Regions from separate parts of the Actinomadura sp. NPDC048032 genome, predicted to be linked through region 1. Evidence: predicted binding sites of a transcription regulator. Region 1 holds the regulator's gene; each other region holds the start of a gene.
What was found. The regulator HrcA, encoded in region 1, represses chaperone genes, less so after heat shock. The targets are predictions, from matches to a motif close to TTGGCACTCTCNNNNNGAGAGTGCCAA.
Positions count from the first base shown of each region.

Region 2: the regulator HrcA is predicted to act here: its motif matches at 3,448-3,474, upstream of groES (co-chaperone GroES).
Region 3: the regulator HrcA is predicted to act here: its motif matches at 2,315-2,341, upstream of groL (chaperonin GroEL).

Region 1 is NZ_JBEZJP010000021.1:17,904-28,960, reverse strand. It holds gene AB0C69_RS05325 (16S rRNA (uracil(1498)-N(3))-methyltransferase) at 1-97, opposite strand, end outside; gene dnaJ (molecular chaperone DnaJ) at 204-1,337, opposite strand; gene hrcA (heat-inducible transcriptional repressor HrcA) at 1,338-2,348, opposite strand; gene AB0C69_RS05310 (DUF3097 domain-containing protein) at 2,553-3,365, shown strand; gene hemW (radical SAM family heme chaperone HemW) at 3,387-4,595, opposite strand; gene AB0C69_RS05300 (hypothetical protein) at 4,639-5,079, opposite strand; gene AB0C69_RS05295 (hypothetical protein) at 5,250-6,134, shown strand; gene AB0C69_RS05290 (hypothetical protein) at 6,260-7,630, shown strand; gene AB0C69_RS05285 (DUF4870 domain-containing protein) at 7,789-8,322, shown strand; gene lepA (translation elongation factor 4) at 8,326-10,167, opposite strand; gene rpsT (30S ribosomal protein S20) at 10,410-10,679, shown strand; gene AB0C69_RS05270 (RNA 2'-phosphotransferase) at 10,727-11,057, shown strand, end outside.
Region 2 is NZ_JBEZJP010000415.1:603-7,187, reverse strand. It holds partial or broken gene AB0C69_RS34855 (hypothetical protein) at 1-373, opposite strand, end outside; gene AB0C69_RS34850 (sigma-70 family RNA polymerase sigma factor) at 370-1,014, opposite strand; gene groL (chaperonin GroEL) at 1,301-2,929, opposite strand; gene groES (co-chaperone GroES) at 3,015-3,326, opposite strand; gene AB0C69_RS34835 (SAM-dependent methyltransferase) at 3,604-4,839, shown strand; gene AB0C69_RS34830 (hypothetical protein) at 5,504-6,585, shown strand, end outside.
Region 3 is NZ_JBEZJP010000060.1:15,844-26,900, reverse strand. It holds gene AB0C69_RS11465 (phospholipid scramblase-related protein) at 1-144, opposite strand, end outside; gene groL (chaperonin GroEL) at 555-2,183, opposite strand; gene AB0C69_RS11455 (hypothetical protein) at 3,098-3,334, opposite strand; gene AB0C69_RS11450 (hypothetical protein) at 3,650-4,105, opposite strand; gene AB0C69_RS11445 (MoaD/ThiS family protein) at 4,403-4,681, opposite strand; gene thrC (threonine synthase) at 4,697-5,941, opposite strand; SAM riboswitch class I at 5,958-6,098, opposite strand; gene AB0C69_RS11435 (cation diffusion facilitator family transporter) at 6,193-7,128, opposite strand; gene AB0C69_RS11430 (trehalose-6-phosphate synthase) at 7,249-8,742, shown strand; gene AB0C69_RS11425 (sulfotransferase) at 8,807-9,832, opposite strand; gene AB0C69_RS11420 (RNA polymerase sigma factor) at 9,919-10,470, opposite strand; gene AB0C69_RS11415 (serine/threonine-protein kinase) at 10,523-11,057, shown strand, end outside.

The DNA.
Region 1 (11,057 bases):
GCCGCACGGCCGCCGCGTGCCGGCCCTCGGGCCCGTCGAGCAGGACGCGGTCGCGTTCCAGCTCGGCGGTTCCGGCGAGAAAGACCGGCGGGCTCATCCGGGCCGTCCGGGGGAACCGGGGCTCCGGCGGGCGTCGCTCATCGCTGCCACCCTGCTCCTCAATCGCCGCGGCGGCCTTCCTCGTAGGCCGCCGCCACCGCGCTTCAGTGCTGGTTGAAGACGTCCTTGAGACGGGAGAACACGCCGCGCTGCCCGGGGGCGAACCTGCCGGGCGGGCGCTCCTCGCCGCGCAGCACCGCGAGCCGCCGCAGCAGCTCCTCCTGCTCCTCGTCGAGCCTGTTCGGCGTCTCCACGTTGACGTGGATCATCAGATCGCCGCGGCCGCTCTCGTTGAGGTGCCGGACGCCCCGGTTGTAGAGCGTGATGACCTGGCCCGACTGCGTTCCGGGCTTGATGTCGACGCTCTCGGCGGCGTCCAGCGTCTCGATCGTGACGCTGGTCCCGAGCGCCGCCGCCGTCATCGGGATCTCGACCGTGCAGTGCAGGTCGTCGCCCTCCCGCTCGAAGATCGGGTGCGGCTTCTCCACGATCTCCAGGAACAGGTCGCCGGGCGGGCCGCCGCCCGGGCCGATCTCGCCCTCGCCGGCGAGCTGGATGTGGATGCCGTTCTCCACGCCGGCCGGGATCTTGACCTTGACGGTGCGCCGGGTGCGGACCCGGCCGTCGCCGGAGCACTCGGTGCACGGGTTGCGGATCACCGAGCCGAAGCCGCCGCACGCCGGGCACGGCCGGGCCGTCATGACCTGGCCGAGGAACGAGCGCTGGACCTGCTGCACCTCGCCGCGGCCGTGGCACGTCTCGCACGTCTCCGGGTGGGTGCCGGGCGCGCAGCCCGACCCCTCGCAGGTCGTGCAGGCGACCGCCGTGTCGATGGACAGCTCGCGGGTGGTGCCGAACGCGGTCTCGGCGAGGTCGAGCTCGACCCGCAGCGTCGCGTTGCGGCCGCGCCGGGCGCGCGACCGCGGGCCCCGCGAGGTCGCGGTGCCGAAGAAGGCGTCCATGATGTCGCTGAACGGGAACCCGGCGCCGCCGAACCCGCCGGCCCCGGCCCCGCCCGCGGACGCGAACGGGTCCGCGCCGAGGTCGTACATCTCGCGCTTCTTGGGGTCGGAGAGCACCTCGTAGGCCTGGGTGATCTCCTTGAACCGCTCCTGGGTCTCCGGATCCGGGTTGACGTCCGGGTGGAGTTCCCGCGCGAGCCGGCGGTAGGCCTTCTTGACCTCGTCGGCGCTGGCGTCCCGCCGGACGCCCAGGGTCGCGTAGTAGTCGTTCGCCACTTACGACCCCGCCAGGATCTGTCCCACGTAGCGTGCCACTGCCCGTACCGCTCCCATCGTGCTGGGGTAATCCATGCGTGTCGGCCCGAGCACTCCCAGCCGGGCCAGAGTGAGGTCGCCCACCCCGTAGTCGGCGGCGACGACCGAGGTCGACTTGAGCCCCAGGTCGGGGTTCTCGGTGCCGATCCGCACCGTAACTGTAGAGGAGTCGCCGGTCTCGCCGAGCAGCCGCATGAGGACCACCTGCTCCTCCAGCGCCACCAGCACCTCCCGCAGGCTCTGCGAGAAGTCCACGGCGGCGAGGTTGGCCGCCCCGGCGAAAACGATCTTCTCCTCGTGCTTCTCGACGAGCGTCTCCAGCAGGACCGATAGGACCGCCGCCGCCACCGGCCGCTCGTCCGGGCCCACCTTGTCGGGCAGGTCCGCCACGGCCGCCGGGACCTCGCCGAAGCCGAGCCCGTCCAGGCACGTGTTGAGCAACGCCCGCAGGTGGCCGATCGATTCCTCGGAGATCTGCCCGGTCTCGATGACCCGCTGCTCGACCCGGCCGGTGTTGGTGATCAGGACGAGCAGCAGCCGCCCCTCCGCCACCGGGACCAGCTCCACGTGCCGGACCGCCGAGCGGGTCAGCGACGGGTACTGCACCACCGCGACCTGCCGGGTCAGCTGCGCGAGCAGCCGCACCGTCCGGCCGACGACGTCGTCGAGGTCGTAGGCCCCCGACAGGAACGTCTCGATCGCGCGGCGCTCGGCGACCGACAGCGGCTTGATCGTGGACAGCCGGTCGACGAACAGCCGGTAGCCCTTGTCGGTGGGGACGCGCCCGGCGCTGGTGTGGGGCTGGGCGATGTAGCCCTGCTCCTCCAGCACCGCCATGTCGTTGCGGATGGTCGCGGGCGACACCCCGAGGTTGTGCCGGTCGGCCAGCGCCTTGGATCCCACCGGCTCGTTGGTGGAGACGTAGTCCTCGACGATGGCGCGCAGGACCGCTAGTTTCCGGTCGTCCAGCACGATGTCACCTCCTTCGTCCGGCCGGTCCGTGCCACTGGCACTCCTTGCTTTCGAGTGCCAAGTCTACGGCCCGGACGGCTCGACTGGAGCGCCCCCGCACTCTCCGCATGGCTGCGTGATCCTATCCGGCCGGGAAACCGCCGCCACGCCGAAGAACGCGGGGCGGCGCCGCACGGGCGTCCCGCCCGGTTAATGTGCGGATCTGTGCGGAGTAAGAACTACGGAAACGACGTGCTGGGCGGCGACTGGCGGCGGCCCCGCAAAGGCCAGATCCCGGAGGTCCCCGCCGAGCCCGGCCTGGTCGCCGAGGATCCCGACAGCGGATTCTGCGGCGCCGTGGTCGGCTGCGACAAGTTCGGCGTCACCCTGGAGGACCGGTTCGGCAAGCGCCGGGTCTTCCCGCTGACCAGGTCCGGGTTCCTCATCGACGGGAAACCGGTCACCCTCGTCCGGCCCGCCGCCGCGCCCGCGGGCCCGGCGCGGTCGGCCTCCGGATCGATCGCCGTCCGGGGCCTGCGGGCGCAGGTCGCCAAGGAGAGCCGCATCTATGTGGAGGGCCTCCACGACGCCGAACTGGTCGAGAAGATCTGGGGCCACGACCTGCGCGTCGAGGGCGTCGTCGTCGAGTACCTCGAAGGCGTGGACGACCTGCCCGCCATCGTCGAGGAGTTCGCCCCCGAGGAGGGACGGCGCCTCGGCGTCCTGGTCGACCACCTCGTGGACGGGTCCAAGGAGTCGCGGATCGCCGCCCGGGTCACCTCGCCGCACGTCCTCGTGACCGGCCACCCCTTCATCGACATCTGGGAGGCCGTCAAGCCCGCGGCCGTCGGCATCCGCGCCTGGCCCCGCATCCCCCGCGGCGTCCCCTGGAAGGAGGGCGTGATCGCCGAACTCGGCTGGGGCGACGACACGGGCGCCGCCTGGAAACGCATCCTCGGCTCCGTGAACGCCTACACCGACCTGGAGCCCGCCCTCCTCGGCCGCGTGGAGGAACTCATCGACTTCGTGACCGCCTAGCCCAGGGCCCCCTGGGGGAGGTCAGGTGAGGGCTCGGACCACGGCGTCGGCCAGAAGGCGGCCCTTGAGGGTGAGGACGGCTCGGCCCTGCTCGTAGGGGGCGGGCTCGACCAGGCCGTCGGCTATCGCTCTGCGGGCGGCGCCGTCGTCCAGGAGGTGGGCGGGGCAGCCCTGGGCGAGGCGCAGTTCGAGCATGACGCGTTCGATGTGCCGGTCCTCGTCGGTGAGGATCTCCCTGGCGTGGGCGGGCGTGGTGCCCTCGGCGAGGCGGGCGGCGTAGGCGGCGGGGTGCTTGACGTTCCACCAGCGGGTGCCGCCGACGTGGCTGTGGGCGCCCGGGCCGACGCCCCACCAGTCGGCGCCCGTCCAGTAGAGCATGTTGTGCCGGCATGCGGCGCGCGGGTCGGCGGCCCAGTTGGAGATCTCGTACCAGTGCAGGCCGTTGCCGCTGAGCAGCTCGTCGGCGATCAGGTAGCGGTCGGCCATGGCGTCGTCGTCGGGAGCGGTCAGTTCGCCGCGCCGCACCTGCGCCGCCAGGCGGGTGCCCTCCTCGACGATGAGCGCGTAGGCGGACACGTGGTCGGGCTCCGCCGCCAGGGCCGCCTCCAGGGAGCCCCTCCAGTCGTCGTCGGTCTCCCCTGGCGTCCCGTAGATGAGGTCGAGGTTGATGTGCTCGAAACCCGCCTTGCGCGTCCACTCGACGACCTGCGGGACGCGTCCGGGCGTGTGCGCGCGTTCCAGGACGGCCAGGACGTGCTCGCGCGCGCTCTGCATGCCGTAGGAGACGCGTGTGAAGCCGGCTTCGCGGAGTCCGGCGACGTACGCCTCGTCCACCGACTCCGGATTGGCCTCGGTGGTGACCTCCGCGCCCGGGGCGAGCCCGAACTCGGCGTCGATGGCGGAAAGGACGCGGCCCAGGTCGTCCGGCGGGAGCAGGGTCGGCGTGCCGCCGCCCACGAAGACGGTCTCCACGGGGAGGTCCACGTCGCCGAGCACTCGCCGGGCCATGCGGACCTCGCGGATCGCGGTGTCGGCGTAGGAGTCGCGGCTCGCCCCTGGGCCGAGCTCCGTCGCCGTGTACGTGTTGAAGTCGCAGTACCCGCACCGGGTCACGCAGAAGGGCACGTGCACGTAGAAGGCGAACGGGCGCTTTCCGAGGCCGTCCAGGGCGTCGCCGGGCAGCGCACCGTCGGCCGGCACGGGATCTCCGTCAGGGAGCGTCGAGGGCACCTGTCCAGTCTGCCCCGCTCCGCCGCCTGCTTCGACCGGGCGGTCAGGCGTCCCCGAGCTTGTCGCGGAGCCAGTCGGGGATGTGCTCGGCCGCGCGGGGGAAGCGGTCGAGGTCCTGGACGTACGCGGACGGGGCCAGCGGCGGGGTGAAGTCGGGCTCGCCGTCGTAGTCGAACTCGGCGCTGAAGTGGCCGGAGCGCTCGACCTGGAGGCGCGCGGTGAACCAGGCGCCCTTGTCGGCCCGGTACATGACGCGGCGCAACTCGTCCATCTTCCCGACGGCCTGGCCCGGGGGCAGGGCCGTGCGGCGCCCGCCGCCCGGGCCCTCGACCTCGAAGGAGGCGCTGTCGATGCCGACCGTCGCGCGGAACTCGAAGTCGAGCCGCTGCCAGCCCGCGGGGGCGGCCGAACGCAGCGCGCGCACGGCGCCGTTCACCGTCTCCCGCTCCTTCTCGGAACGCAGAACCTGGTCGGGGTGGGTCACGCTGCCTCCGCGAGGTCGGCCGGGTTCGGTTGATCAAGGCGCCGTACCCGTCCGACCGTACCGCCATCGGCGCCCATGCCAAGCAGCCGCCGCCGTGTCGCGGCCGACCGGCGCGACTTGCGTCGCCGACCGCCTGAGGAGCCGCAACGAATACGGATAAGGTCGTCGGGATGCGAAATGAGGGTGCGACCGGCCGGGGACGCGTTCCCGCCCGGGTGCTGCTGCGCGGCGAGCCGGACGGCTGGCACTGGGTGCTGGTGGACGACGCGGGCGCCGAGCGGCGCTCGGACTTCGCCGGCGCGGGGACGCGCTGGTCCCCGCGCGGCCGCTCCGACCCGGAACCGGCGTGGTGGCGCCGCCGGCTCGCCGAGACGGCCGACGGCCTGCGGGAGGCGGTCGCCGAGCGGCTGACCGACGCGACGTTCCGCGAGTTCGGCGCCGAGGCCGCGGTGACCTGGTTCGCGGTGGCCGAGCCCGTCGAGTGGGAGGGCATCGTCACCCTCCGGGAGGCCGATCCGGCACGGTTCCCCGGCCGCGTGCCGCCGTTCGTGGTCACGCTGGAGCCGGGGCGCGGGGCGCTGCTGCCGGACGCGAGCCTGCTGTTCTCCACCCGCGCCGCGGACGCCTGGACGACCCTCGCCGCGATCGCCGAGCGGTGCGGCACCCTCCCGCCGAAGTCGTCGTTCCTGTGCGGGTGGGCCGGGCACCGCAGCGTCCGGGTGGGGCGCGGGACGCTGGCGCTGTCCACCGGGCGGGGCGACGACGGCGTCGAGCGGCTCGCGCAGATCTGCGGGACGCGGACGTCCGGCTGGAGCGGCAACCCCGAGATGCGGTTCCGGCTCGACGGCGTCGACCTGCTCGACGAGCCCGCCGGCGACGTCGTCGCGCTGCTGCGGGAGCTCGGCCACGAGATCGCCCGGCGCGGCCGCTCGGTCCACCTGGCGGCCTGCGGGCTCACCCTCCACGCGCCCGACGGGGCGGACGAGGCGGAGCGGTTCACCGGCGTGTCCCTGGGGGTGCCCGCGGGGCTGTCGCCGCTGTGGGCCGGTTCCTGACCCGCGCGACTCCCCGGCGCACACGGAGCCGTCACCCACGGGGGACCTCGCCGTCACCCGAACGCAACCGCGGCCGCCTAGGTTCCCCGATCATGAGAAGCCGCGCGCGCCATGCAGTGCTCGCCGTGACCGGCGCAGCCCTCGCCGGCGCTCCCCTCGCCCTCACCGCCCCCGCCCACGCCGCCGGACCGCCCGGCACGATCAACGTCCACCGCGGCGGCCCCGCCCGGTCGCTGCCGTTCACCGCCCGCCGGGACGGGGAGGCGGTGATCTCCTTCACCGCGTCCGCCCCGGGCGTCTCCTGGGCTCGCCGGGGCGCCGAGTCGGCCGTCGTGTCGATCGCCGTCGACGGGCGCCATGTGACCGACCTCGTCGTCCCCTCGTCCGACCCGGTCCCCCGCAGCCTCGGGCTCGGGCACGTCGGGAAGGGGCGCCACAAGGTGACACTGCGGTTCGCCAAGGGCAGCGCGCCCGCCGCACGGCGCGTCACCCTCCGGCGGCCCGCGGTCGGCATGCCGGAGGCGGAGGCGCTCGCCCTGCGCCACGCGCCCGTCGTCGTCGGGCGGACCGGCTGGCCGTTCGGCGACCCCTACCAGAACGCGACCACCGACACCCCCCTTCTCGCGTGGCACGAGACCCGTCCCGCCGCCGCCCCCGGCCACAAGATCATCGAGTACTCGGTGGTGTGGAGCAACGAGGACGGCGGCACCGACACGCCCGCGCTGATGGCCCGCTGGGGCCGGACGACCGACATCGAGTGGATCTACCGGGTCGAGGTCGACGCGTCCGGCCGGCGCGTGGACGGCACCGCCGTCTACCAGGCGCCGATGCACCTGACCCTGAAGTTCACGGGCCGCTACGAAGGCGACCATCCCGTCCTGCAGACCTGCACCCAGAACAACAACATGTGCGACGTGATCTCGCCGGACCCGCCGCTGCGCTTCCTGCTCGACGCCGGCGGCACGCGCCCGGACGGCCGGGCCCGCGAGGCCGTCATGGACCGCGAGCCGTGGACCTACCGGATCGCCGCGCAGGAGATGGTCCGCGAGAAGAAGATCGAGAACCCGTCCGATCCGGCGACGCGCGAGGTCGGCGACCAGCGGACGTACCTGTTCGTGGAGTTCGCCAAGACGACGGGCGCCGCGACCGGGCCGGGGTCGGTCCCGGGCGTCGCGCTCGGGGTGCGCCTGAAGGCCGACCCGTCCCGGCTCTACCGCTCCGACCACGACGAGCCGACCTGGTCGATCGACCGTGACGGCGCCGTCGCCACCACCGTCGAGCTGCCGGAGGGGACCGCGGTCTCCGGCATCGCGAGCATCGAGGCCCTCCGCCGTCCCACCGGAACCGGGGACAACGGCGCGCCGGCCACCGTGACGTCCATCAACCGCGGGTTCTTCCTGGACGGCTCGTTCCTGCCGCAGCCCTCGTCGGTCGCGTGGAAGGGCTCGGTCACGCTCACGCAGGCGGCCCCGTCCGCCGTCCTCTGGCGGCCCTGACACCGCACCGGGCGTCCCCGGACGTCCCCCGGGCGGGCCCGTGGCACGAATCGGCCACGGCCCGCCCGTTCGCGGGAACCCAGGCGAACTTCACGCACGTCCAAGGAGTCATACACTTCGCCAATAGCTCTCATAGCGAACCGGAGAGGACGTCCGCCATGGCCTACGGGCACCCCCCGTCGCCCGGCCAGGGACAGCAGCCCCAGTGGCAGCAGCAGCAGGCCCCCTGGCAGCAGCCCGGAAACGCCTGGCAGCAGCCGCAGCAACCCCAGGGCGGCATGGGCTGGCAGCAGCAGCCGCCTCAGGGCGGGAACGATTTCCAGGGCGGGAGCAACACCGCCCAGATGCCCGGCGACTTCGGCCCCGTCACCGACGACGAGAGGACGTGGTCGCTGATGGCGTACGTGGGCCAGTTCCTCGTCGGCGTGATCGCCCCGGCCGTCGTCTACCTCGGCAAGGCCCGCTCGCCGTTCGTGCGCAGGCACGCCGCGCAGGGCCTCAACATGGGCATCGCGGCCATCGCCGTGTGGTTCGTCTTCGGCCTGCTGTCGCTGGTCGCCGACTTCCTCATCTGGGTGCCGCTGCTCTTCACGGCCGTGGAGATGGTCTTCCTGGTGTACGCGGGCAGGGCCGCCAACCGCGGCGAGTTCCGGCGCGTCCCGGCCGCGGTGGCCTGGCCCCTGCTGAAGTAGCGGCTACTTCTTGCCCTTGTCGGCGTCGCCGCCCTCTCGACCGGGGGCGGCGACGAAGGCCTCCTGCGGGACGTCCACCCGCCCGATGGTCTTCATCCGCTTCTTGCCCTCCTTCTGCTTCTCCAGCAGCTTGCGCTTGCGGGAGATGTCGCCGCCGTAGCACTTGGCGAGGACGTCCTTGCGGATGGCGCGGATGTTCTCGCGGGCGATGATGCGCGCCCCGACCGCGGCCTGGATCGGCACCTCGTACTGCTGCCGCGGGATCAGCTCCTTGAGCTTGGCCGTCATCATCAGGCCGTACTCGCGGGACTTGTCCTTGTGCACGATCTGGCTGAAGGCGTCCACCGACTCGCCCTGCAGCAGGATGTCGACCTTCACCAGGTCGGACTCCTGCTCGCCGCTGGGCTCGTAGTCGAGCGAGGCGTACCCGCGCGTCTTCGACTTCAGCTGGTCGAAGAAGTCGAAGATGATCTCGGCGAGCGGGAGCGTGTAGCGGATCTCGACGCGGTCCTCCGACAGGTAGTCCATGCCGAGCAGCACGCCGCGGCGGCCCTGGCACAGCTCCATGATCGCGCCGATGTGGTCGGACGGGGACAGCACCGTCGCCTTCACCACCGGCTCGTACACCGTGCCGATCTTGCCCTCGGGGAACTCGCTGGGGTTGGTGACGACGTGCTCCGTCCCGTCCTCCATCACGACCCGGTACACCACGTTCGGCGCGGTCGAGATCAGCGACAGGTCGAACTCGCGCTCCAGCCGCTCACGGACGATCTCCATGTGCAGCAGCCCGAGGAAGCCGCAGCGGAACCCGAACCCGAGCGCAGCGGACGTCTCGGGCTCGTAGACCAGCGCGGCGTCGTTCAGCCGCAGCTTGTCGAGCGCGTCGCGCAGCTCGGGGTACTGGTCGCCGTCGACCGGGTACAGGCCGGAGAACACCATCGGCTTCGGGTCGCGGTAGCCGCCGAGCGCCTGGGCGGCCTGCCGGGACGCGCCGGTCACGGTGTCGCCGACGCGCGCCTGCCGGACGTCCTTCACCCCGGTGATCAGGTAGCCGACCTCGCCGACGCCGAGGCCCTGCACGGGCTTGGGCTCCGGGGAGATCACGCCGACCTCCAGGGTCTCGTGCGCGGCCCCGGTCGACATCATCAGGCTCTTCTCGCGCCGCGACAGGTGCCCGTCCATGATCCGGACATAGGTGACGACGCCCCGGTAGGTGTCGTAGACCGAGTCGAAGATCAGCGCCCGGGCGGGGCCGTCGGAGTCCCCGACGGGCGCCGGCACCTCCTCGACGATCTTGTCGAGCAGCTCGCGGACGCCCTCGCCCGTCTTGCCGGACACGCGCAGCACGTCCGCGGGGTCGCAGCCGATGATCCCGGCCAGCTCCTCGGCGTACTTCTCCGGCTGCGCCGCCGGGAGGTCGATCTTGTTGAGGACGGGGATCAGGTGCAGGTCGGCCTCGAGCGCCAGGTACAGGTTGGCGAGCGTCTGCGCCTCGATGCCCTGTGCCGCGTCCACCAGCAGGACCGCGCCCTCGCACGCCGCGAGCGACCGCGACACCTCGTAGGAGAAGTCGACGTGGCCCGGGGTGTCGATCAGGTTGAGGACGTGGTCGACGCCGCCGGCCGTCCAGGGCAGCCGGACCGCCTGGCTCTTGATCGTGATGCCGCGCTCGCGCTCGATGTCCATGCGGTCGAGGTACTGGGCGCGCATCTGGCGCTCCTCGACCACTCCGGTCAGCTGCAGCATCCGGTCCGCGAGGGTCGACTTGCCATGGTCGATGTGCGCGATGATGCAGAAGTTGCGGATGATCGCGGGATCGGTCTTGTCAGGCTGGGGCGCTGGCACCGGGGTCCGTTCGCAATGCTCACAGGTGGACAGGGATCTGTACCTCCCATAGTCCCATGTCCCGCCCGATGCTCCGTGCACGGTCCGGTTTGGGACCGGCCCCGGTGATTGGTAAGCTGTGCGACTGCGTGTGGCGTAGCGTCGTGCCCCGGGGGCACCGTCCCGCCCCCGTTCAGACATTTTCGTCAGCGCCTGCCGATACGCGCAGGCCCAGGATCGCGACCAAGCTGAGGCTCTACGACGTGGCTAACATCAAGTCCCAGATCAAGCGCAACAAGCAGAACGAGAAGGCTCGCCTGCGCAACAAGGCCGTCAAGTCCGAGCTGAAGACGGCGATCCGCAAGTTCCGCGAGGCCGCCGAGGCCGGCAACGTGGACGACGCCGTCGCCGCGCAGCGGTTCGCCGCCCGCAAGCTGGACAAGGCCGTCAGCAAGGGCGTCATCCACAAGAACCAGGCCGCCAACCGCAAGTCGGCGATCGCCAGGCAGGCCGCCGCCCTGCAGGCCAAGTAAGAGCCGCACGCCCGGGGCCGGCCGCGCGCCGGCCCCGACGCATGTCCATGGACGAGCGCCGCGCGGTCAAGATCTCCAAGTATCTCGCCAAGCACCTGCGGCACCGCCCCGAGCGGATCGGCCTCACGCTCGATCCCGAGGGATGGGCGGACGTCGCCGACCTGCTCTCGGCCGCCGCCGCCCACGGGTTCGCGCTCACCCGCGCGGAACTCGACCACGTGGTGGCGGTCAACGACAAGCAGCGCTACGAGCTCGCCGGCGACCGGATCCGGGCCGTCCAGGGCCACTCGGTCCCCGTCTCGCTGAACCTGCCGGTGACGCCCCCGCCGGAACTGCTGTACCACGGCACCGTGCGCCGTTCCGTCGACTCCATCCTGC
Region 2 (6,585 bases), on a different contig from region 1:
CCGACGGGGCCGGCGGTTCGGGGGCGTCGCAGGCCGGGTCGTCGACGTCGACGATCAGGGCGCGCAGGAGCCGCACCGCAGGGTCGCGGTCGTCGGAGGGCTCCGCGGGGTCGCGGTCGTCGTCCTGCGGGACGGCGGGGCGGGCTTCGGCCCGGGCCTCGCCGGGGCTCTCACCAGGAGCGGCGGAACCGGCAGCGCCCCGGGCCGCCAGCGACTCGAAGAGCGCGTCGGTCCGCCGGACCGCGGAAAGGTCCACGGGCGGGACGGCAGGCGGACGGGACCGCGGCGCCTGCGCCGGGGCGTCGCCGCGGCGGGCGGGGTCGTCCGGATCCGGGGCGCCCCGCAGGCCGGTGAGGGGGCCGCGCTCCGTCAAGCGATCGACTCCTCTCTGGCCATCGCGCGCAGCCGGGCCAGGGCCCGGTGCTGCGCGACCCGTACCGCCCCCGCGGACATGCCCAGCACATTACCGGTCTCCTCCGCCGACAGGCCCGCGACGACCCGCAGCAGCACCAGCTCGCGCTGGTGCTCGGGCAGCCGGGTGAGCAGGTCGCGGGCGCGCTGCGCCTCGATGTAGCGGACCACCGTCTCCTCGGGGCCCGGGCGGTCGTCCGGACCGTCCGGCAGGTCCTCGGTGGGGACGGCGGCGCGGACCGCGCTGCGCAGCGCGTCCGCGATCTTGTGCGCGGCGATGCCGAAGACGAAGGACGCGAACGGCCGGCCCATGTCCCGGTAGCGGGGCAGGGCCGACAGGACGGCGATGCAGACCTCCTGCGCCACGTCGTCGGCGATGTGGTACTGCCCGGAGACCCGGCCGAGCCGGGCCCGGCAGTACCGGACGATCATGGGCCGCACCTCGGCGATGAGGACCTCGATGGCGCCCGGGTCGCCCTGCACGGCGAGATGGGTCAGCTCCCTGAGGTCGCCGTCGCCCGCGTCGGCGGCGCGCAGCGCCCGCGCCGAACGGGGGGCGGGAGGGGCGGGCCCGTTCGAGGGGTCGGCAGCACGCGCGGCCATGGTTCCGGCGAAGCTTCCCTCGGTCACGTCAAGCATGATGCCCAGCACCCCCGGGCGTGTCTCCACTGTCGTCTACAACGGAATGGTCACAGTGCGGGAGCGAACCTGGAGTTATCACGCGTCGTGGTCATCGCGCTGCCGGGCGTGGCGGACTTCTGCGGGCGAAGACGCGCTTTCTCCGGCGGCGGGACGGCCACCCGGCCGTGACGCGGCGAGGCCCCCGCCCGGACGGACGGGGGCCTCGCCTACGCTCCCCGGACGGGACGAGCCCGCCGGTCGGCCGATCTCAGTGGCCGTGACCGTGGCCGTGGCCGTGGCCGCCGCCGGCGGCCTCGTCGGCCTCCTCCGGCTTGTCGACCACGAGCGCCTCGGTGGTGAGGAGCATGCCCGCGATGGAGGCGGCGTTGGTGACCGCCGAGCGGGTGACCTTCACCGGGTCGATGACGCCCTGGGCGATCAGGTCGCCGTACTCGCCGGTGGCGGCGTTGTAGCCGTGCCCGGCCTGCAGCGCCTCCACCTTGGAGACGACGACGTAGCCCTCCTGGCCGGCGTTCTCGGAGATCCAGCGCAGCGGCTCGGGCAGCGCGCGGCGGACCGCCTCGGCGCCGGTCGCCTCGTCGCCGGACAGGCCGAGGGCGCCGAAGCCCTCCTTGGCGACGTGCACCAGGGCGCTGCCGCCGCCGGAGACGATGCCCTCCTCGATCGCCGCGCGGGTCGCCGAGATGGCGTCCTCCAGGCGGTGCTTCTTCTCCTTCAGCTCCACCTCGGTGGCGGCGCCGACGCGCAGCACGCAGACGCCGCCGGCCAGCTTGGCCAGGCGCTCCTGCAGCTTCTCGCGGTCCCAGTCGGAGTCGCTGTTCTCGATCTCCACCTTGATCTGGTTGATCCGGGCGGTGACCTCGTCCGCCGAGCCCTCGCCGTCGACGATGGTGGTGGCGTCCTTGGTGACGGTGATCCGGCGAGCGCGGCCGAGGTCCTCCAGCCCGATCGAGTCGAGCTTGAGGCCGATCGCCTCGCTGACGACCTGGCCGCCGGTCAGGGTGGCCATGTCGCCGAGCATCGCCTTGCGGCGGTCGCCGAAGCCGGGCGCCTTGACCGCGACGGACAGGAAGGTGCCGCGGATCTTGTTGGCGACGAGCAGCGCCAGCGCCTCGCCCTCGACGTCCTCGGCCACCACGAGCAGCGGCTTCTTGGTCTGGGCGACCTTCTCGGCCAGCGGCAGGAACTCCTGCACGTTGGAGATCTTGCCGTCCACGATCAGCACGTAGGCGTCCTCCAGGACGGCCTCCATGCGCTCGTGGTCGGTGACCATGTGCGGCGACAGGTAGCCCTTGTCGAACTGGAGACCTTCGGTGAACTCCAGTTCGAGGCCCATCGTGTGGGCCTCCTCGACGGTGATGACGCCGTCCTTGCCGACCTTCTCGAACGCCTCGGCGATCAGCTCGCCGATCTGCGGGTCCTGCGCGGAGATGGTCGCGACGTGCGCGATCTCGCCCTTCTCCTCGACCTCGCGGGCCGACTTCAGCAGCTGGTCGGAGACGTACTGGGCGGCCGCGTCGATGCCCCGCTTGAGGGCGAGCGGCGAGGCGCCGGCCGCCACGTTGCGGGTCCCTTCGCGGACCAGCGCCTGCGCGAGGACGGTCGCCGTGGTGGTGCCGTCGCCCGCGATGTCGTTGGTCTTGGTCGCCACTTCCTTGGCGAGCTGGGCCCCGAGGTTCTCGTAGGGGTCCTCCAGCTCCACCTCGCGGGCGATGGTGACGCCGTCGTTGGTGATCGTCGGCGCGCCGAACTTCTTGTCGATGACGACGTTGCGGCCGCGCGGGCCGATCGTCACCTTGACGGCGTCCGCGAGAGCGTTGACGCCGCGCTCAAGAGCCCGGCGAGCGTCCTCCTCGAACTCCAGGATCTTCGCCATGCGGATACTCCTCTTTCACGCGATCCGCCCCGGCGGGCCGCCCGAAGGCGGCGCCGACCGGGGCGGGTGCATCACGTCTCGGTGATTACTTCTCGATGACCGCGAGCACGTCGCGGGCCGAGAGGACGAGGTACTCCTCGCCGTTGTACTTGACCTCGGTGCCGCCGTACTTGCTGTAGAGCACGACCTCGCCGACCTTGACGTCGACGGGGACGCGCTCGCCCTTGTCGTCGACGCGACCCGGGCCAACGGCAAGGACGGTGCCCTCCTGGGGCTTCTCCTTGGCGGTGTCCGGAATCACCAGGCCCGACGCGGTGGTGGTCTCGGCCTCAAGCGGCTGGACGACGATGCGGTCCTCAAGCGGCTTGAGAACAACCTTGGTGGCGGTCGTCACGATCTGACCTCCCCTTCGATTGGTCCTCGGCCGGCCACGGATGACCGACCAGCACATGTGACAGAAGAGGCGACCCTGGACCGGCCTGCCGTCGCGGGTGCCAGACCGACCTTCGTCGCTGTATTTGGCACTCTACCCTTGAGAGTGCCAGTCGTGAGACTATTCCGTGCCCGGTACCCCGTCAACACGGACACGGGCCCGCCCGGCGACCGTCTCCAGAGGTTCACCCGCGGCCGCCGTCCGGTCTCCGCCGTCCGGCTCGGCCGCTAACTTCCACCCTATGGACATCGCGTCGTTCCGGGCCCTGAGCACCCCCTCCGGCCAGGCGCTCCTGAGGGAGACGGCCGAGGCGGACGTGAGCGAGGACGGCCTGCTCGCCACGGCGTCCCGCCTGCGGGAGCGGCACGATCCCGCGCTCGTGGCCGCCGCGCTGACGCAGGTCCGGTTGAGGAAGCGGGCATGGGCCAAGTTCGGGGCGGACGCCGACCGCATGTACTTCACGCAGGCGGGGCTTGAGCAGTCGACGCGCGCGAGCGTGGCGGCCTACCGTGCCGGAAGGTTCGCGGACCTGCCGCCCGGCGCGCGCGTGCTGGAGCTCGGATGCGGGATAGGCGCCGACCTCATCGCCCGAGCGCGCGCGGGCCTGGCCGGGGACGGCGTGGAACTGGACCCGCTGACCGCCGAGGTGGCCCGCGCCAACCTGGCCGTCTTCGGGCTCGACGGTCTCGCCTCCGTCCGGGTCGGGGACGCCACCGAGGAGGACCCGTCCGGGTTCGACGCGGTCTTCGCCGATCCTGGGCGGCGCACGGCGCGGGGCCGTGTCTTCGATCCCCGTTCGTATGAGCCGCCGCTCGACGTCGTCCTGGCCATGGCCGGCCAGGTGCCCGCGGCCTGCGTGAAGGTCGCGCCCGGCATCCCGCATGAGGCCGTGCCGGACGACGCAGAGGCCGAGTGGATCTCGGTAGGGGGTGAGGTCAAGGAAGCAGCCCTGTGGCTGGGCAGGCTGGCCGGGGAGGCGGGTCGACGGGCCACTCTCCTCGCGTCCGACACCCATCTCTCGGGAACAGAGCCCCAGGTGTGGACCATGACCCCCCAAGGGCTCGGCGACCCGGACGTACGCGCGTGGGGCCGTTACCTGTACGAGCCTGATGGCGCCGTGATCCGGGCCCACTTGGTCGGCGAAGTCGCGGAACTGGTCGGGGGCGGCTTGGCGGACCCCCACATCGCGTACGTCACCTCCGACGAGCTGCGCCCGACGCCCTTCGCCTCCGCCTACGAGGTGGAGGACGTGATGGCGTTCTCCGTGAAGCGGCTGCGCGCCGAACTGCGCCGCCGCGAGATCGGCGTGCTGACCGTCAAGAAGCGCGGTTCCGCCGTCGACGTCGACCGGCTCCGCCGCGACCTCGGCTTCGGCGGGCGCCGCGCGGGCCGCGGCGCCAAGGAGCTGACCCTCGTGGTGACGCGCGTGGGGCGCGATCCCGTCGCCCTGCTGGCGCACCCCGTCGCGGGGGCCTGACCGGCCGGTCGCCGGGGCCTGACCCGCCCGGGACGGGCTCCGCCCGGCAACCCTGCCCAAAGATCTCCCACTGGGCGGCGCAACACCAAGGGGGACCAGGCGACGCGCCATGGCGGTGCAAATCATCGATGCTTTCCGGCATTGCGCGCACCAGGGATAGCGGCTGCCCGGCAAGGGCACGGCGCGGCGCGGGAATCGGCGCGCCGAGATCAACGGGCGCGAAAAACACCAAGGCAGGTTCACCGGCCGGGACGCCCGTCCCCCTAAAGCCCTCCCGAAAAGGCCCGGAACCCGCCCCTCGCAATCACTCCCGACGCCTGCGCGTCGGGCGGGTGTGGCCGTCCCCGGGGTTCGGGAACTGCCGATGTTGGACGAGATGTACGGACAGAACGGCACCCGGAACGCCGGACCCGTCCCGCGCCGCCCGCCACCGCCCACCCCACCTATCCCCCCAACAAGGACAATATGCCTGAAGTGGTAAAAGCAGCCATGCATTCGGCGATATCTCGCTATCCCGTCTAGTCGGATAACAGGCGCATTCCGCAGAACTCGCAATCTTCTCTGCTACCCGTTTTGGCCGCGCTCTACACGCACTACAGTGGCCACTCCAGAGATTCATTTGCCGTGCGTCATTTCGTCGCGCCGGCACACGAAGGAGCATCGGGTGGAAACGAATCACAACTTCCTGCAGACGGGGGGTCAACCGGTCTCGGATCGGATGCGGGAGTTGCTCGCCCGTGCGGCGCAGGACCACGTCTACGAACAGCGTTCACAGGGTCAGGTCCTCGACGAGATCCGCCAGCGCCTGGAAGGCATGGAGTGGCTTCTCCGCGAGGTCCGGGAGCGCGAGCTCAGCGGGCTGACCGGACAGATCGAGAGCGTCCGCGGGCAGGTCGACGACCTGTCCGGCAAGCCCCCTGAGTGGGCCGAGGGCCTGGCCGAGCACATCGAGGCGTTCGGCGAGCGGGTCAAGCCCGTCGCCGAGCTGCCCGCGCTGTGGGCCGACGTCGGCGTGGTGGCCGAGAACGTCGACGAGGGCCTGACCCGCATCCAGGCCGTCCTCGACTCCGCGCAGCAGATCACCGACGCCACGCAGCAGGCGTCGCAGCGCATGGACGAGATGACCAAGCGGCTGGACAAGCTCCAGGGCAGCATGGAGGCCGCGTCCGTCCGCTTCAACCGGCTCGACAAGTCGCTCGCGGAGCTCGGCCACCGGTCCGAGCGGCTCGAACACTCCGTCAACGGGGTCACCTCACGGGTCGACCAGGCGCTCGGCGAGATGGCCGAGCGCATGGAGCAGGGTCTTGAGGCGGTCAACGGCCGGGTCGAGGGCGTCGGCGGCCGCCTCGACGGGCTCGACGGGCGGCTGGACGGCGTCGACGGGCGCCTCGAAGGGGTCTCGGGCAAGCTGGGCGGGCTGGACGGCCGGTTCGAGAGCGTCGACGGGCGGCTCGACGGGCTCGGCGAGCGGATCAACCGGCTGCCCGCCACGCTGGAGATCGCCGAGGTGCACCGGCTGCTGGCCGAGATCGCGCGGCGCCCGGCGGCCGAGTACGGCGACCGGTTCGACGCGCTGGAGAAGCACCTCGCCGAGGCCGTCGACCCGCTGATCGAGGAGCTGCGCGCCCGGCCCGACCGCGACGAGGTCAAGGCCACCATGTCGCAGATCGCCGAGACCGCCTACAGCGACGTCGCCAAGCGCATGGACGAGTTCTCCCGCAGGTTCGAGGACGTGCACGACGACGT
Region 3 (11,057 bases), on a different contig from region 1:
CGCGGCGTTGCCCTTGTCGTCGGTCGGCGCCGCGATGGCGAGGACGGTCCCGCCTTCGTCCAGCACCTTGTACCGCGACTTGGCCAACGGTCCCCTGCGAGGCTGTTCGACCCTGAGCACCGGGGAGCTGAACACTTCGCTCACGTGTTCTCCTGCCTCGTCGGCCGCATCGGCGACCGCCTCACTGTTCACTTCGCCTGCGCCCGCGTCCTCGGCGGCACGCCCTCCAACCGGCGATCCTGCCAAGCGCCGGGCCCGCAGGGGAAGCACTTTGCGCGCCCGTCTCCGCCCGGCGGAATCGCCGCGCCCGCGCCCGGCTCACTGACCTGCACCGCCGTGGCCCGGGGTGCCCGTCCGAGAAACATTCTTCTTTCGGCCCGGCGTCCCCTGAGCATCCCCACGGACATCTCCGGCGCCCTACGAGCTTCCACAGAGCGTCGTCCTGCCCGAACCAGGGCTTCGACCCGCACCGGCCCTCGCGGACGCGGAAAGGGGCGGTTCCCGAAGGAACCGCCCCTTTCACATGCACTCGGAAGTGCGAACCGCGGACTCGCTCAGAAGTCCATGCCGCCGGCGTCGGGCATGCCGCCCGCCGGGGCCGGGTTCTTCTCGGGCTTCTCGGCGATGACGGCCTCGGTGGTGAGGAACAGCGCGGCGATCGACGAGGCGTTCTGCAGCGCGGACCGGGTCACCTTGGCCGGGTCGAGGATCCCCGACTCGAACATGTTGACGTACTCGCCGGTGGCGGCGTTCAGGCCCTCGCCCGGGGTCAGGTTGCGGACCCGCTCCACCACGACGCCGCCCTCAAGGCCGGCGTTGACGGCGATCTGCTTCAGCGGCTCCTCGAGAGCGCGCTTGACGATGTTCGCACCGGTGGCCTCGTCGCCCGCCAGCTCCAGCTTGTCGAACGCCTTGGTGCCGGCCTGCAGCAGCGCCACGCCGCCACCGGGGACGATGCCCTCCTCGACCGCGGCCTTGGCGTTGCGGACGGCGTCCTCGATGCGGTGCTTGCGCTCCTTGAGCTCGACCTCCGTCGCGGCGCCGGCCTTGATGACCGCGACACCGCCCGCGAGCTTGGCCAGGCGCTCCTGGAGCTTCTCGCGGTCGTAGTCGGAGTCGGTGTTGTCGATCTCGGTGCGGATCTGGTTGACCCGGCCCGCGATCTCGTTGGCGTCACCGGCGCCGTCCACGATGGTGGTCTCGTCCTTGGTGATGACGACCTTGCGGGCGCGGCCCAGCATCTCGGTCGTGGTGTTCTCCAGCTTGAGACCCACGTCCTCGCTGATGACCTGGCCGCCGGTCAGCGTGGCGATGTCGCCCAGCATGGCCTTGCGGCGGTCGCCGAAGCCCGGCGCCTTCACAGCCACGGACTTGAAGATGCCGCGGATCTTGTTGACGACCAGGGTGGCCAGGGCCTCGCCCTCGACGTCCTCCGCGATGATCAGCAGCGGCTTGCCGGACTGCATGACGCCCTCGAGGACGGGCAGCAGGTCCTTGTTGGCCGACGCCTTGCCCTGAACGATCAGGATGTACGGGTCCTCGAGGACCGCCTCCATCCGCTCGGGGTCGGTCACGAAGTAGTGCGAGATGTAGCCCTTGTCGAAGCGCATCCCCTCGGTCAGCTCGAGCTCCAGACCGAAGGTCTGGCTCTCCTCGACCGTGATGACGCCTTCCTTGCCGACCTTGTCCATCGCCTCGGCGATCATCTCGCCGATCTGCGGGTCGCCCGCGGAGATGGACGCCGTGGAGGCGATCTGCTCCTTGGTCTCCACGTCCTTGGCGAGCTTGGACAGCTCCTCGCTCACCCGCTCGACGGCGGCCTCGATGCCGCGCTTGAGCGACATCGGGTTCGCGCCGGCGGCCACGTTGCGCAGACCCTCGCGCACCAGCGCCTGGGCCAGCACGGTGGCGGTGGTGGTGCCGTCACCCGCGACGTCGTCGGTCTTCTTCGCTACTTCCTTGACGAGCTCCGCGCCGATCTTCTCCCACGGGTCCTCGAGCTCGATCTCCTTGGCGATCGACACACCGTCGTTGGTGATCGTGGGAGCGCCCCACTTCTTCTCCAGCACGACGTTGCGGCCCTTGGGACCAAGGGTCACCTTCACGGCGTCGGCGAGCTGGTTCATGCCGCGCTCGAGACCGCGGCGGGCCTCCTCGTCGAACGCGATCATCTTTGCAGCCATAGGCTCCAGTCCTCCCGGAACAAGGTGGCTTAGACGGATCGAGCCGACGCCCGCGACGGACGGCCCCGCCGACGACTTCCATTCCGCCGCCGGCCTGAGGCCTCATCGCCCCGACCCATGACTGTGTGAAGTTGTCACTCTCCACATCAGAGTGCCAATGCTTGTTTAGCACTCTACCCTGTCGAGTGCAAGCGCCACACATCACCGCCGCACGCGTCGCGCCGACCCGCTCGGAAGCGCTCTGACCTGCGCCGGAGGGTCACGTCAGCGCTGCCGACCGGCAGGAGGCGTCCGTCCGAAGAGCGGCCGAACCATCGTCTCGCCATGCGCGGCTCACCTCCCCGTAACGCTTTCGTTCTGCCTTGAGCAGGTGCCGCCCGAGCGCGGGGAGCGCCGGTCGTTCAGACGCCGGCCGTCCGGCTGCGCGCACGGGCGAGATCACCCTCGGTCGCGCCATCCGCCACTCCGACGGCGCCGCCGGCTTCGACGAGATCGAGTCCCTACCGGGCTTCCCTGGGCCTCGCCGGGCTGACCCCGCGGCTGCTCGACCCGGCGACCGCAGCGCGCCGCGCGGACCGGCACCTCGCCTGAGAGGGGGTGCCGTCGCGGCCACCCGTGCCGCGTGCCATTGCACCGGCGGCGGCCCGTGCCGCTGTTTTTCGCGGTTTTTTCGTCACGGACCGTTGGTGCCGGTTCTGTCGGTGCGACAACGTTTGCGGCGGCCCGGTGCACCGGGAATCACCACGGCCCGTTAGGGCCGCTTTCATGGAGTATGGCGAATGGTGAGGATGTTCTTTCAGTCCCGGGCAAAGGGCCGCCGCAAACGGGTCCGGACATTGGGCGGCCGCTCCGGCGTCGATGGTGACCGGGCCGGAGCGGCCGTGGTGCTTCGGTGTCCTGCTAGGAACCGCGGTTCACCGCTTGGTGGACTCCTGCTCGGGGCCCTCGACCGCGTTGATCACGGTGTTGTGCTTCCCGCCGTGGATGTGGCTGGTGATGGGCCCGGTCATCGTCGCGCTGTTGCCGGCGTAGACGTTCGAGCGGGGCGATCCGCTGAGGTTCGTGAAGATCGCGTCGCCCGAGCCGTTCTCGATGTTGGCGACGTCGCCGTTCTGGCCGACGATCGCCTTCTCGGCCGCGTGGACGTGCACCGGCCCGGGGCGGCCCCCCGTGGTGGCCAGCCGCTGTCCGGCCTGCGGAGCGTTGGCGTCGGCCTGCTGCTCCGGCGCGGCCTGCTGGGCCTCCTGCTGCGGGGCGGCCTGCTCGGCGCCCTGCTCCGGCGCGGCCTGCTGCGCGTCCTGCTGCGGAGCCGCCTGCTCCGCCTCCTGCTGCGGAGCCGCCTGCTGCTCGCCCTGCTGCTGAGCGGCCTGCTGCGCGTCCTGCTGCGGAGCGGCCTGCTCGGCGTTCTGCTGCGGGGCGGCCTGCTGCTCACCCTGCTGCGGAGCCGCCTGCTGCGCCTCCTGCTGCTAAGCGGCCTGCTGCTGCGGAGCGGCCTGCTCGGCGCCCTGCTCCGGCGCGGCCTGCAGCGACTCCTGCTGCGGGGCGGCCTGCTGAGGAGCCGCCTGCTGCTCGGCGGCCTGGTGCTCGGCCGCCTTGGCGAGCGCGACCTTGGTGGCCTCCTGCTCGGAGCCCTCGACGCCGGTGACGGCCGTGTTGTGCTTCCCGCCGTGGAGCTTCGTGGTGATGTCACCGGTCTTCACCGGCTTGTTCCCGATCACCGGCGCGGCCTTGGGCGACTTGGTGATGTCGGTGTAGATCAGGTCGCCCGGACCCTTCTCACTGATGTACGTGGGGCCGTTGTGCCCCACGTACGCCTTCTCCACCGCGTAGAAGTTGATGTCGGCCATGGCCGAGGGAGCCGCGAGGACGGCCGCTCCCATCGTTATGCCGGTCACGGCCATCGTGCGCAAAATGCGCTTCATGCCTTTCCTCACTCTCGTATGCCGTTCGGCGCCCCAGGGAGCGCCACTCCGGGTTCAATCTTCCAGGACGCGGCCAGCGAGAAACCCAAGTGACGGAGAGGCGGTGATCAAGATCAAAGCCGTGAAACTGGCGCTCGCTAAAACTTGTTCCATGCGCGTTTGGCCGGACGGGAAGAACAGTTGCCCAATCCAGCATCCACCGGGCAATCGCGTTCCGGAGAAGGGGGAATCGGCCAGATGTGAAAGGAAAAGCCCCGGCACGGTGGACGTGCCGGGGCCTCGCGGACGAGACGGACGTCAGCCGCCCGCCACCGCGGGGATGATGGAGATCTGGGCGCCCTCGGGCGTCGGGGTGTCGAGCCCCTCGGCGAAACGGACGTCCTCGTCCCCGACGTAGACGTTCACGAAACGGCGGATCTTGCCCGCGTCGTCCAGGATGCGGGCGGAGATGCCGGAGTAGCTGGCCTCGAGGTCGGCGACGACCGCGCGCAGGGTCGCGCCCTCGGCCTTCACCTCGGACTCGCCACCGGTGTAGGTCCGCAGGATCGTCGGGATACGGACGGACACGCTGCTCATGCTGCTCCTTCGTTCTCAGGCGAGGCCCGCGGCGCGGAACGCCTCCAGGGACGGGGCGATGTTCGCCGACGGCGCGACGACCGGGGCGACGGCGTCCAGGGTCTTCAGGCCGTCCCCGGAGTTGATGATCACGGTCTCGGCGCCCGGGTCGAGGGCGCCGGCCTCGACGAGCTTGCGCAGCGTCGCGACGGTGACGCCGCCGGCCGTCTCACCGAAGATCCCCTCGGTGCGGGCCAGGAGCCGGATCCCCTCGACGACCTGCTCGTCGGTGACGTCCTCGACGGCGCCGCCGGTGCGGCGGGCCACGTCCAGGACGTAGGGGCCGTCGGCCGGGTTGCCGATGGCGAGGGACTTGGCGATCGTGTCGGGCTTCACCGGGCGGACGACGTCGTGGCCCGCCTTGAACGCGGCGGCGACCGGGTCGCACCCGGAGGCCTGGGCGCCGAAGACGCGGTACGGCTTCTCCTCCACCAGGCCCAGCTTGATGAGCTCCTGGAACGCCTTGTCGATCTTGGTGAGCTGGGAGCCGGACGCGACCGGCACGACGACCTGGTCGGGCAGCCGCCAGCCGAGCTGCTCGGCGATCTCGTAGCCGAGCGTCTTGGAGCCCTCGGCGTAGTAGGGGCGGACGTTGACGTTGACGAACGCCCAGTCGTCCTGCTCGCCCGCGATCTCGGACGCGAGCCGGTTGACGTCGTCGTAGTTGCCGTCGACCGTCACGAACGTCCCGCCGTACACGGCCGTCGTGATGATCTTCTGGGACTCCAGGTTCGACGGGACGAACACCGCGCTGCGGATCCCGGCGCGGGCCGCCGCGGCGGCGACGGCGTTGGCGAGGTTCCCGGTGGACGGGCAGGCCAGCACCTTGAACCCCAGCTCGCGGGCGGCGGCGAGCGCCACGGCCACGACGCGGTCCTTGAACGAGTGGGTCGGGTTGCCGCTGTCGTCCTTCACCCACAGGCTCTGCAGGCCGAGGCTCTCCGCGAGGTTGTCGGCGCGGACGAGGCGGGTCAGGCCCGGCTCGGTGTTCGGGGTGTCGGCGACGTTGGACGGGACGGGCAGCAGCCCGCGGTAGCGCCAGATGTTGCGCGGCCCGGACTCGATGGACTCCCGGGTGACGCCGTCGAAGTCGTAGGCGATCTCCAGGGGGCCGAAACACTCTTCACAGGCGTAGTAGGGCCCGAGGTCGCGGGACGAGCCGCATTCGCGGCAGACGAGAGCGGTAGCCGGTCCGAGGTCTGTGGCAGGCGTGAGTGCCATGAGGGCGAGGCCTTTCTCCCCATCTTCCCTGCGCCACCTTGGTCGCAGGCCGGAGTTGGCACCATCTCCCGGCCGGCCTCGCAGGATCGCGACGCGCCGCAGCCAGGTGGTTGCCGGGGCTTCGCAGGGCCGGTCCCTCCACCCCTCTGGATGAGCGTTATGAAGTTGTCGATCTACGAGCTTTGAACTCGTATGCGTGACTTTACATGAACTGACCGGATGCCAGACAGGCGGGTCCAGCGATTGAGACGTTACCCGGCGGGTGTCTTGATCACCCGTTGGGTCGGGTCGAGGAACACGTGCCGGACGGTCGGGACGCGCTCGCGGAGCCGCCGGTCGATCTCGCCGGCGACGTCCTCGGCCTCGTCGGCGCTGATGTCGTCGGAGAAGTGCACCTTCGCGGCGACGAGGATCTGCTCGGGGCCGAAGTGCATGGTGAGCAGTTCGTCCACGCCGGTCACGCCGGGCGCGCCGCAGATCTCGGCGCGGATCTCGCGCTGCTCGGCGGGGTCGGCCGCCTGGCCGATGAGCAGGCCCATGCTCTCCCGGCCGATCGAGAAGGCGAGGACGACCAGGAGGATCCCGATGAGGACGGACGCGAGCCCGTCCCAGAACTCCGACCCGGTGATCTGGCGCATCACGAGGCCGCCGGCGGCGAGCGCGAGGCCGATCATCGCCGCGGTGTCCTCGAACAGCGCGGTCTTGAACGTCACGTCGGGCGACTTGCGGACATGCTCGACCAGGTCGCGGTCGCTGTCGCGCGTCTCCTTCTTGGCCTGGTAGAAGGCGCGGATCCAGGACGTCCCCTCCAGGACCGCGCCGAGGCCGAGGACGGCGTAGGCGAGCCACACCGTCGTCCCGCCGCCGCCGTGACCGGTCATGGTCAGGATGCCCTCGAAGATCGAGAATCCGGCGCCGGCCACGAAGATGCCGAACGCGGCGAGCAGCGACCACACGTACCGCTCGTTGCCGTATCCGAAGGGGTGGCGCCGGTCGGGGGGCCGCTCGCTGCGCCGGAGCGAGGTGTAGAGGAAGCCCTGGTTGAGGGTGTCCGCCACCGAGTGCGCGCTCTCCGCGAGCATGGCGCTGGACCCGGCCAGCAGGCCGGCGAACAGCTTCGTGATCGCGAGGATGAGGTTCGCGGCACCGGCGACGAGCACGGTTTTCGTCGTCTCGGACTTGCTCATGGCCGCCGGATACCCCCTGGGCGGATGACTAATCGGGCGGAACGGACACAAGGGCGGGCGATGCCGGCCACCTCGCGGGTCACTTTGATGCGCCTCGGCCGCAACTGAGACCCTTCCCGTATGAGCCAAGTGCTGGTGGCCTCGAACCGGGGTCCGGTGTCGTTCTCGCTGTCGGACGACGGCGGGCTCACCATGCGGCGCGGGGGCGGCGGTCTCGTGTCGGGCCTCGCCGCCGTGACGGGCGCCCCGCGCGACCCCGGCCCGCCGCGTCCGGCCGAGACGGCGCGGGAGCCGTCCTCCACGGGAGCGGACGTGCTCTGGGTGTGCGCGAGCCTCGGCGAGGCCGACCGCACGGCGTCGCGCCGTTCCCCGGACGGCCGCCTCGACCTCGCCGGGTACGAGACCGGCGGGGCGGCGGTGCGCATGCTCGACATCCCGGCGGCCACGTTCGACCGCGCCTACAACGGCGTCGCCAACTCGACGCTGTGGTTCGTCCACCACCTGTTGTACGACACGCCGCGCAGCCCGCACTTCGACGCCCGCGCCCGGCGGGACTGGCAGTCCTACGAGGCGTACAACGCGGCCTTCGCGGACGCCCTCGCACGCGACGCCGCCCAGGGCGCGAAGGCGGCGATCCAGGACTACCACCTGTCGCTCGCTCCGCGGATGCTGCGCGACCGGCGCCCCGACCTGAAGATCGTGCACTTCTCCCACACGCCCTGGGCGCCGCCGGAGTACTTCCGGCTGCTCCCGGACGACATCGGCGCGCAGGTCCTTCTCGGCATCCTGGGCGCCGACCACGCCGGCTTCCTCACGGAGCGGTGGGCGTCGGCCTTCCTCGACTGCTGCGAGCTGCTACCGGGCGCGCGCGTCGACCGCGTGGCCCACACGGTCTCCTGCTCGGGCCACACCACGCGCGTGGGTGTGCACGGTCTCGGCGTGGACGGGGCGGCGCTGCGCAGGCGCGCCGCCGAACCGGACGTCGTCGAGAGGGCCCGCGCGCTGCGCGAGCAGGTGGGCGACCGCCGGCTCATCGTGCGGATCGACCGGACGGAGCTGTCCAAGAACATCGTGCGCGGGCTCGCCGCGTACCGGGAGATGCTCGTCAACCATCCCGAGTGGCGGGGACGCGTCGTGCACCTCGCGTTCGCCTACCCGTCCCGCTACGACCTGCCCGAGTACCGGGAGTACACCGCGGCCGTCCAGCGCATGGCCGGGCAGATCACCGACGAGTTCGGCACCGCCGACTGGGACCCGCTGATCCTCCAGGTGAACGACGACTACCCGCGTTCCCTCGCCGCCTACGGCCTGGCCGACGTCCTGCTCGTCAACCCGATCCGGGACGGGATGAACCTGGTCGCCAAGGAGGGGCCCGTCCTGTCGCGGCACGGCTGCGCGCTCGTGCTGTCGCGAGAGGCGGGCGCGGCGGCGGAGCTGTCCGAGGACGCGCTGGTGGTCAATCCCTACGACGTCTCGCAGACGGCCGAGGCCCTGCGCCAGGCCCTGCTGATGCCGCGCGCCCGGCGGGCCGAGCGCTGCGCCCGCCTCGCCGACGCCGCGACCGCCCTGCCCCCGCAGCGCTGGTTCGCCGACCAGCTCGCCGCGCTGGACTAGCTCCCCGCGGAATGGGAGCGGCGTGCTGCTCTGCGGGCGTCAGGGCAACACGCCGCGGGTCCGGTCAGGGGGCGCTGCCGGCGGACTGCTCGGCGGTGAGGAGGCATTCGACGGGGTTCGGCTCGTGGTGCTGCCTCCACCGCTCGCGCAGCGCGGCCTTGCTCTGCGCCATGCGCCGGTGGGCGGCGGTGCGGGTGAAGCGGGCGAGCAGGGCCGCGGACGGCTTCGGCAGGCCGCTCGGCTCGTAGCCGTACTCGGCGAGACGCTCGCCGAACGCGGCCTCGGCCAGGCTGATCTCCCACGCGTCGAGGCGCTCGGCCCATGATCCGACGCGGTCGGTCGTGACGGCGTCGCGGGTCCGGCCTTGCCACTTCCTGGTGGACGGGACGATCCGCTTCGCCAGCCCCTCCGGGTGGGTCATCTCGGGGTCGAAGTCCTCGCCGAGGAAGCCGCAGAGCCGGGTCAGCTCGTCGGCGGGGTCGGCGACGAGCCGCTCGTACTGCAGCTCGTAGTAGGAGTCGGGGCCGAGGCGCTCGGCGAGCCGGCGGCCGCGGTCGATCGTCTCCCGCCAGGCGGACACGGCGTGGTGGATGTCGGCGTCGAACCAGGGCATCTCCATCAGCGACGCGACGCAGTCCCGGCCGTCCCGGACAAGATGGACGAACTGGGCGTCGGGAAACATCCGCAACAGTGTGCCGACGTGCTGGGAGTAGCTCGGGCGCTTGTCGCCCCAGCGCGGTTTGCCGTGCAGGCGGGCGTAGGCGCGGAAGACGATGCCGACCGCCGAGCCGAGCGTCGGAGGCCCGTCGGCGATCTCCTCCACGAGCCCGTCGGCGTCCATGCCGAGCGCCCGCACCTTGGTGGCGCGTTCTCCGACGATCCACTCCGCGAGCATCCGCCTGTTCTTGCTGTCCCGGAGGTCACCGTAGTCGCACCTCGCCGCATAGGCGGGCAGGACGAACCGGGTCTCCGCCGGGATCGCGATGCGGGCGTGCGAGTGGAGCATCAGGCGCAGCAGCGTCGTGCCCGAGCGAGGACAGCCGAAGATGAAGATCGGACGATCGCGGCGGAGGGCCGGTCCTGGTGGCATGCACCGCATGCTGGTGCAGAAGCCCAGTTCAGAACCCGGCTTCTGCACCCACTGTTACGGTCCGATGACCCACCCTTGACCGGCGGTCAGGTGTAGGACTCGCCGAGCGTCTGCCTCACCTGCTTGCGCGCCTCGTGGATGCGGGACTTGACCGTGCCGAGCGGGAGCTTGAGCTGCTCGGCGATCTCCGCGTACTCCAGCTGCGAGACGTCCCGCAGCACCAGGGCCTGGATGAGGTCGGGCTTGCGGGCCTCCAGGTCCTCCATGGCGTCGAGGATGTCGACCCGGGAACCCGCGATGACGCTCGTCCGGCGCGGGTCGGGACGCTGCTGGGGAAGCTCGCCCGCCTGCTCGACCGAACGCCGCTTCAGCGAACGGTAGGTGGAGCGGGCGGAGTTGGCGACGACGACGTGCAGCCAGGTGCTGAAACGCGACCGGCCCTCGAACCGGTGGATGTTCCGGGCGACCTGGAGCAGCGCGTCCTGGCACGCCTCCTCGGCGTCCTGTCGGCAGGGCAGGAACCGGGAGCTGTGCCGCAGCACGTCCGGCTCGATCTTGCGGAGGAGCTCGTTGAGGGCGCCCTGGTCGCCCTGCGCGGCCTTGACCGCCAACTCCTCGGTCCTCTCGTCGAATGCCATGCCGCCTCATTGCTCGTTCGCGCGCTCACCCCGTTGTTGGGATGATACGGGAGTGTCTTTCCCACCATCAGTAGGCCGTTACCGGATCGATCGCGTCCTGGGGTCGGGGGCGTTCGCCTCTGTATGGCTGGGGCACGACGACGCCCTCGAGTCCCAGGTCGCCATAAAGGTCCTGAACGGCAGCCTGATCGACGATCTGGACGTGCGCAACAGGTTCCTCGAGGAAGCCCGGATCCTGCGCCGCGCCGACTCCGAGCGACTCGTCCGCGTCCACGACATCGGCGAGCTCCCGGACGGGCGCCCCTACTTCGTGATGTCGTACGCCGACCGCGGAACGCTCGGCGATCGCATGCGCGAGCGGCCACTTCCGGTCAGCGAGGCGGTGGCGCTCGCCGAGCAGATCGCCTACGGCGTCGAGGTGATCAACACGCTGGGCGTCATCCACCGCGACCTGAAGCCGTCCAACGTGCTGTTCCAGTCGACGCCGGACGGCGGCGAGAAACTGCTCATCGCCGACCTCGGCCTCGCCAAGGCGCTCGCGCACGCGTCCGGCGCCTTCACCCTTCCGGTCGGCACGCCCGGGTACA